Regions from separate parts of the Marinomonas algae genome, predicted to be linked through region 1. Evidence: predicted binding sites of a transcription regulator. Region 1 holds the regulator's gene; each other region holds the start of a gene.
The links. Region 1 encodes PhoB, which activates phosphate uptake and scavenging genes when phosphate is short. Its sites were predicted from a motif close to TGTCATANNNNTGTCANA; they were not measured.
Positions count from the first base shown of each region.

Region 2: a site for PhoB is predicted at 917-934, ahead of ugpB (sn-glycerol-3-phosphate ABC transporter substrate-binding protein UgpB). Genes of this name have one in related genera too.
Region 3: a site for PhoB is predicted at 1,201-1,218, ahead of ACMUMQ_RS13825 (phosphatase PAP2 family protein). Genes of this name have one in related genera too.

Region 1 is NZ_JBLIXK010000008.1:27,100-29,303, reverse strand. Features, by position in the region: gene ACMUMQ_RS11500 (chorismate--pyruvate lyase family protein) at 1-4, shown strand, start outside; gene ubiA (4-hydroxybenzoate octaprenyltransferase) at 1-855, shown strand; gene phoB (phosphate regulon transcriptional regulator PhoB) at 940-1,635, shown strand; gene phoR (phosphate regulon sensor histidine kinase PhoR) at 1,632-2,204, shown strand, end outside.
Region 2 is NZ_JBLIXK010000003.1:4,356-6,559, forward strand. Features, by position in the region: gene ACMUMQ_RS06175 (ATP-binding protein) at 1-482, shown strand, start outside; gene ACMUMQ_RS06180 (Hpt domain-containing protein) at 484-834, shown strand; gene ugpB (sn-glycerol-3-phosphate ABC transporter substrate-binding protein UgpB) at 991-2,204, shown strand, end outside.
Region 3 is NZ_JBLIXK010000012.1:20,778-22,981, reverse strand. Features, by position in the region: gene ACMUMQ_RS13830 (MJ1255/VC2487 family glycosyltransferase) at 1-621, opposite strand, end outside; gene ACMUMQ_RS13825 (phosphatase PAP2 family protein) at 618-1,133, opposite strand; gene ACMUMQ_RS13820 (hypothetical protein) at 1,303-1,872, opposite strand; gene ACMUMQ_RS13815 (phospholipase A) at 1,969-2,204, opposite strand, start outside.

The DNA.
Region 1 (2,204 bases):
ATGAATAAATTGAAAGTTTACCTAGAGCTAACGCGATTCGATCGCCCTATCGGGTCTTTGCTATTGATGTGGCCAACATTATGGGCGCTATGGCTCGCCTCTGATGGTATGCCTGATTGGCACCTCGTTGTTATTTTCATTTTGGGCGTATTTAGTATGCGCTCTGCTGGCTGCGTAATTAATGATTATGCCGATAGAAAAGTAGATGGCAGCGTTGAACGTACCAAGAACCGACCATTGCCTTCGGGTCGTGTATCCGCAAAAGAAGCTCTCGCGCTTTTCGCAGCACTTTGCGCAATAAGCTTTATTTTAGTTCTTTTCACTGACGTTCGAACCATTTTATTGTCATTTGTCGGATTAGGCCTTGCTGCACTTTATCCCTTTATGAAGCGATATACTCACTTACCTCAGCTGTTCCTAGGTTTGGCTTTTTCTTGGGCAATACCAATGGCGTACAGTGCTCAAGGCGGAGACTTAAGCGACCCTATACTTTGGATGCTGTTCGTTGCCAACTGCTTCTGGACGATCGCATACGATACCTATTATGCGATGACAGACCGCGAAGATGACCTCAAAGTCGGCATCAAATCGACAGCCATCTTATTTGGGGAGCACGACCTGCTTATCATTCTTTGTCTGCAAGGTTTGACTTTATCTCTCTTAACTTGGGTTGGTTTACTGGCTGGATTAGGTTGGCCGTATTTTATTGCTCTTGTGTGTTGTGCCGGGTTATTTTATTTGCAATTTAAGCAGGCTCGGAGCCGTGCTAAAGCCGCCTGCTTCCGCTCATTTCTAGACAATAACCGCATTGGCTTTTGCCTCTTCGTTGGTCTAAATTTAAGCTATTTTCTGTAATATATGGCAAAGTTGTGACATTTTAACCAAACTGTCACATTTGACGGCTTTAATAAAACCGTTCCTGAGATGAGGGTAGATCCTGTGACCGGTAAAAAAGTATTAATTATTGATGACGAGTCTTCAATACGCGAAATGATCGCGATTGCTCTAGAAATGGCAGGCTATGAATATTTAGAAGCCGAAAATATTCAGCAAGCCCACGAAATTATCGTCGACCATCGACCAGATTTAATTCTTGTTGATTGGATGATGCCTGGCGGCAGTGGGATTGAACTCACTCGTCGCTTGAAGAAAGACAACACAACGGCTGAAATTCCAGTCATCATGTTGACGGCGAAAAGTGAAGAAGACAACAAAATACAAGGCTTAGAGGTTGGTGCGGATGACTACATCACTAAACCTTTCTCTCCTCGTGAATTGGTCGCGAGATTAAAAGCCGTATTACGCCGAGCAACACCTCAAGGCATTGATGAACCGATTGAAATTGAAGGGCTAATGCTAGACCCTATCAGTCAACGAGTCACAATAGGGGCTCGCCCTTTGGATATGGGGCCAACGGAATACAGATTGCTAAAATTCTTAATGACACACCAAGAACGCGCCTACTCTAGAGCACAACTTCTAGATCAGGTTTGGGGTGGTAATGTCTATGTAGAAGAACGCACCGTTGATGTTCATATTCGTCGTTTACGCAAAGCCATTGGCAGCTCTCACGACTCCTTGATACAAACCGTTCGAGGAACAGGCTACCGATTCTCAGCAAAAAGGTCCGCATGAAAAACATTTGGCGAAATACCATACTAAGTTGGCTGTCAGGTCTTGCAGCTTGCATTGTCATTGGCCTGATCATTGGTCAGTTATTAGGGGTATTATTGCTGTATGTTTTAGGGTCTTTGTATTGGCAGCTGTACCAGCTTTATCAATTCCATAGCTGGTTACGCTATTCCAGTAAGGCGTCGCCTCCGGAAGCCAGTGGCATTTGGGGAGACGTTTTTGACGCCGTTTACCGTTTGCAGAAAAAGCAACGTAAATCAAAACGTCGAATGCGCCAAGCATTAACGCGAATCGAAAGCTCGACGACCGCCTTAAAAGAAGGCGTGATTATGGCGGATAACCAAGGCAATTTAGAGTGGTGGAACAATTCTGCAGCTCACTTCTTTGGTCTGATGCGCCCTGTAGATCGAGGTCAGATAATCACCAACATCGTTCGCAGTCCGGAGTTTTTCCGCTATTTCTCACAGAAACGCTTTGGGGAACCACTGGTTATTAAATCCCCTGCAAAAGAAGGCGTTTATCTGGAAATACAAACAACACTGTACGATAAAAACGATCACCTTATTTTTGTC
Region 2 (2,204 bases), on a different contig from region 1:
TCTTTGATAAGCCGTTACGAAATGCATTAGAGAGCTTAAATGCATTCTCTGTCGATGCGGAAAGCAAAGCACAGGAAACGGAAGAAAAAGCAGATGCTAATCCTGTATTTAGCGCGACGGTTTTGCTTGCGGAAGATAATTTAACCAACCAAATAGTCGCGCGCGGTTTATTAAAACTATACGGAGTGGAAGTTGTTATTGCTGAAAATGGTCAGAAAGCGGTTGAGCTTGCCCAGTCTACGTCTTTCGATATGATCTTTATGGATTGCCAAATGCCTGTTATGGACGGCTATGAAGCGACGAGGCAAATTCGTCAGCTGACGGGCAGTAAAACGCCTGCGGACGTTGCGATTGTTGCGCTTAGTGCCAATGCAATGAAAGAAGATGAAAGTGATTGTTTTGCTGCTGGTATGAATGATCATGTGGCCAAGCCAGTTTCTCAGGATAAGCTGCTCGCCATTTTAAATAAGTGGTTGCCTTAATATGCTTGAAACTAAAGTGTTCGATTATGAAGACTACAAAAACAGGCTAGCCTCCAATCGTGAGCTGATGGCGCTGGTTGCCAATGAATTTATTTTGGAAGCAACGTCATTATTTGAACGCTTTCAAGAAGCGTTTGTGTCTCAAGATTGGAAAAGCCTTGATGATTTGGCGCATAGGTTAAGAGGTGCAGGTTTAGAAGTCTCTGGCCACAGGTTTTGCCTACTTATTAGAGAGATTGAGATCTCGTTCGAAGAAGGGCGTAGTATTTCTTCAGAAGTGAACGATGACTTGAAGAACGAGTTTGATAATCTGATATCGGCTTTGCAACAAGAGTTTTCACTTTCCTCGTAAGCTATAGAGCTTTTTTTCCTTTCAGTATTTTTCATTTTTTGGTTTCATTTAGCTTGTTTGTGTATTTCAAATGAAACCAATTTATCATTAAAGTGAAATATATCCTCGATATAGTGTGTTTTTTTCTAATAAACACTCATTGCGAGGAACACAGAAATGCATAATTTGAAATTAGCGTCAGCTGTTATAGGTATGTCAATTGCGGGTTCAGGGTTTGCTGCGACAGAAGTCGAGTGGTGGCATGCAATGGGTGGCGCAAATGGTGAAAAAGTAAATGAAATTGCTCAAGGTTTTAACGATTCCCAAGACGCTTATGTCGTAAAGCCTGTTTATAAAGGCAGCTACACTGAAACAATGACATCGGCAATTGCGGCATTTCGAGCTAAACAACAACCTGCAATCGTACAAGTATTCGAAGTTGGTACAGCAAGTATGATGGCGGCGAAAGGCGCGATTTACCCAGTAAATGAATTAATGCGTGAAGCAGGTCAGTCTTTCGATGAAAGCGCTTATTTGAGCGCTGTTACTGGTTATTACACAAGCAGTGAAGGCAAAATGCTTTCTATGCCATTCAACAGTTCAACACCTGTTCTCTACTACAACAAAGATCTATTCAAAAAGGCCGGTATTACTCAAGCGCCTAAAACTTGGCAAGAAGTTGAGACGACAGCGAAAAAATTACAGCAGTCTGGCGTATCTTGTGGCTTCACAACAGCTTGGCAGTCTTGGGTTCATTTAGAGAACTTGAGTGCTCGTCACAATGTACCATTTGCTTCTTTAGATAATGGTTTTGGCGGTTTAAAAACAGAGTTAACGTTCAACGATCCTTTGCAAGTTGCTCATGTTGAGAAAATGGGTGAATGGCAGAAAAATGGCATATTCAGCTACTCTGGTCGTACAAACGACGGCGCAGCGAAATTCTATAGTGAAGAGTGCGCAATGTTCACTGAATCTTCAGCTGGTTATGCGGGTATTAAACGTAACGCTAAATTTGATTTTGGTGTGACTGAGCTTCCTTATTGGGAAGGTAAAGTTAAGCAGCCTTCTAACACAATTATCGGCGGCGCGTCTTTGTGGGTTCTGCAAGGTCACTCAAAAGAAGAGTACAAAGGTGTGGCTTCTTTCCTAAGCTACTTATCTCGTGCTTCTGTTCAAGCGGATTGGCACCAATTCTCAGGTTACTTACCAATAACCAAAGCGGCGTACAGCTTGACCAAAGGTCAGGGCTTCTATGATGCGAACCTTGGTACAGAAACTGCCGTTACTCAAATGACAACAGGCACACCGACGGCGAATACAAAAGGGTTACGTTTAGGTAATTTTGTTCAGATTCGCGGTGTGATTGATGAAGCGCTTGAGTCTGTATGGAG
Region 3 (2,204 bases), on a different contig from region 1:
CCTGAAAGAATAATCCGGCACACCTTCCAACCAATCCATGACTTCTTCGCTGTTTTCAAAAGGCAAATACACAAGCACGTCCATAGAGTCTGGCGTGTTTTGCCTTTCTTCATGATGAATTAACGGCGGTAAAATTGGGTAACCGAAGTGATGCCAATGAGCACCAAGCTGAATCGCAGCTGGCGCAAAATTAGACATAATCCATTGCGCAATAAAGTTCTTCTTATAACGAGGAATGTCATGTTTAAAAGCGTATTGATGCCCAAACCCAATACAAGGAATACCTTGAAATTTTGCCGCCCAAGCAACAATCGGTTCGTAATCCGTAATAACCAAATCATAACCACGAAGATCTAATGAACGAATATCTCGAATGAGCTTAAAGAAATTCGCATTTCGACAAGTCGCCAATAAATCCAACTTGCCATTGCGAGCAACAAAGCTCAGACCTTGAAAGGTACGATAATCGCCAAATACCGACATATCGAAATAATCTTCAGGCGGACGACCAGAGAAGATAAAGTCTACTTCTACACCAGCTGCATTCATTTCAGCAGCCATGGCTCTTGCTCTGGTAATATGACCATTTCCTGTTCCTTGAACGCCATATAAAATCTTCATACCAGAACTCCAATCATAAAGGCCGCACAGGCACTTCCTAATAAAGCGCCAATCACTGTGTCTGTTGGGAAATGCACACCCAGAAAAATACGCGACAAGCCAACGTGCGCCGCCCAAAAATACAAAATAACATTGAAGCTTGGGAACCATTCACTTAGGCAATACGCCATAAAGAAAGCCCCTGACGTATGGCCAGATGGAAAAGAAAACTGGTCAGATGGAATAATAAAGCTACGGAAGTCATCAAGCGCATCTGCTGGACGATTCCGTTTAAAACCACGCTTTAAAACAAAATAGACAATACGCTCAAGCAAGAAACCAAAAGCTAAAACAGTGACTAGAGTTTCATAACCCGCAAACCAAAACATGATTGCGGCAGCGGCATAAAGAGGGCCATCGGCTGTGAATGAAATAGCACGCCCAATACTGGTTAATTTTGCTCTGTGTTTACGAGCCATAAACCAGTAAAAAGTCTGTACATCAAATGCATGTATATTCTGAAGTATGTTCATGCTATCACCTCGCTGTTTATCTTATTCTCAAACATAGACGAGTAAAATGTCAGTTAGATGGCACTTAAATGACAACTTGATGACATACCACACAAACAAAAATGCCCCGCATAAAGCGAGGCATTATTTGGCGTTACTTCAAGCTCAAAGTTTGAAGTAAATACCTTCTTTAAAGATCGTTCATCTTGTGGAACTGCTCAATCATGGCAACAGGTTTCACGCTCTTGTTGCTGCTGTTTAACGCATAAACAACAGTTTCACCATTTGGACCTGCGCCAATTTCTGTATAACGTAATGGCACTTCACCAACCAAACGAGCGTTGTTCATTTCAGCCAAAGAAGAGAAAACAAAAATACGGCCTTCAACGCGCATTTCACCGTAGAAAGGCGTAGCGCCTTCTAATGTGCCGTGATACATGTCCATAGAAGCAATGCCTGATGTTTTCTTCTTGTCTTCGTTTGTTAAACCGAAAACAAGCGTCTCACCTTTTGGACCTTCACCGATATGAACTTTACGGAAAGAAGTTTCACCTACTTCAAGGAAGCTTTCGTATGTTGCGCGGTCATCAAAAATATGAATTCGACCATCATGATGAACTTCATATAAATCTTCATTATTTAAAGACATCGCTTCAGCAACAGACGCAGTGTCACCACTTTTCACAGACTCATTACCGCAAGCCGTTAGAAGAGTTAGTGCCACTAAACTTGTTGTAACTGGTAAAAACTTCAATTTCATTTTATAGCTCCTAGGTTAGATTTATAAACACCTTAGAAGCAAAAAATGACAATACAATGACAAAATCTTTTCAATAACAATACAAAGACAATTAAATTACAGCCAATTAGACAGCATAATACCAATCCCTAAAGATTGTGTTTGGTGATTATAATCAAGCAGCGACTGACCATAACCATTGAAGTATTGTATGTAACCTCGCGTTTTCCCCCATAAAGGGAAGTTAAAACCAACCTGCAAAGCCCCTTTATTATCGGACGCTTTGAGGTTATTTCTCAGCATAATATCAATACTGTAATCATCAATAACATGGATGACACTCAGCTCACCGT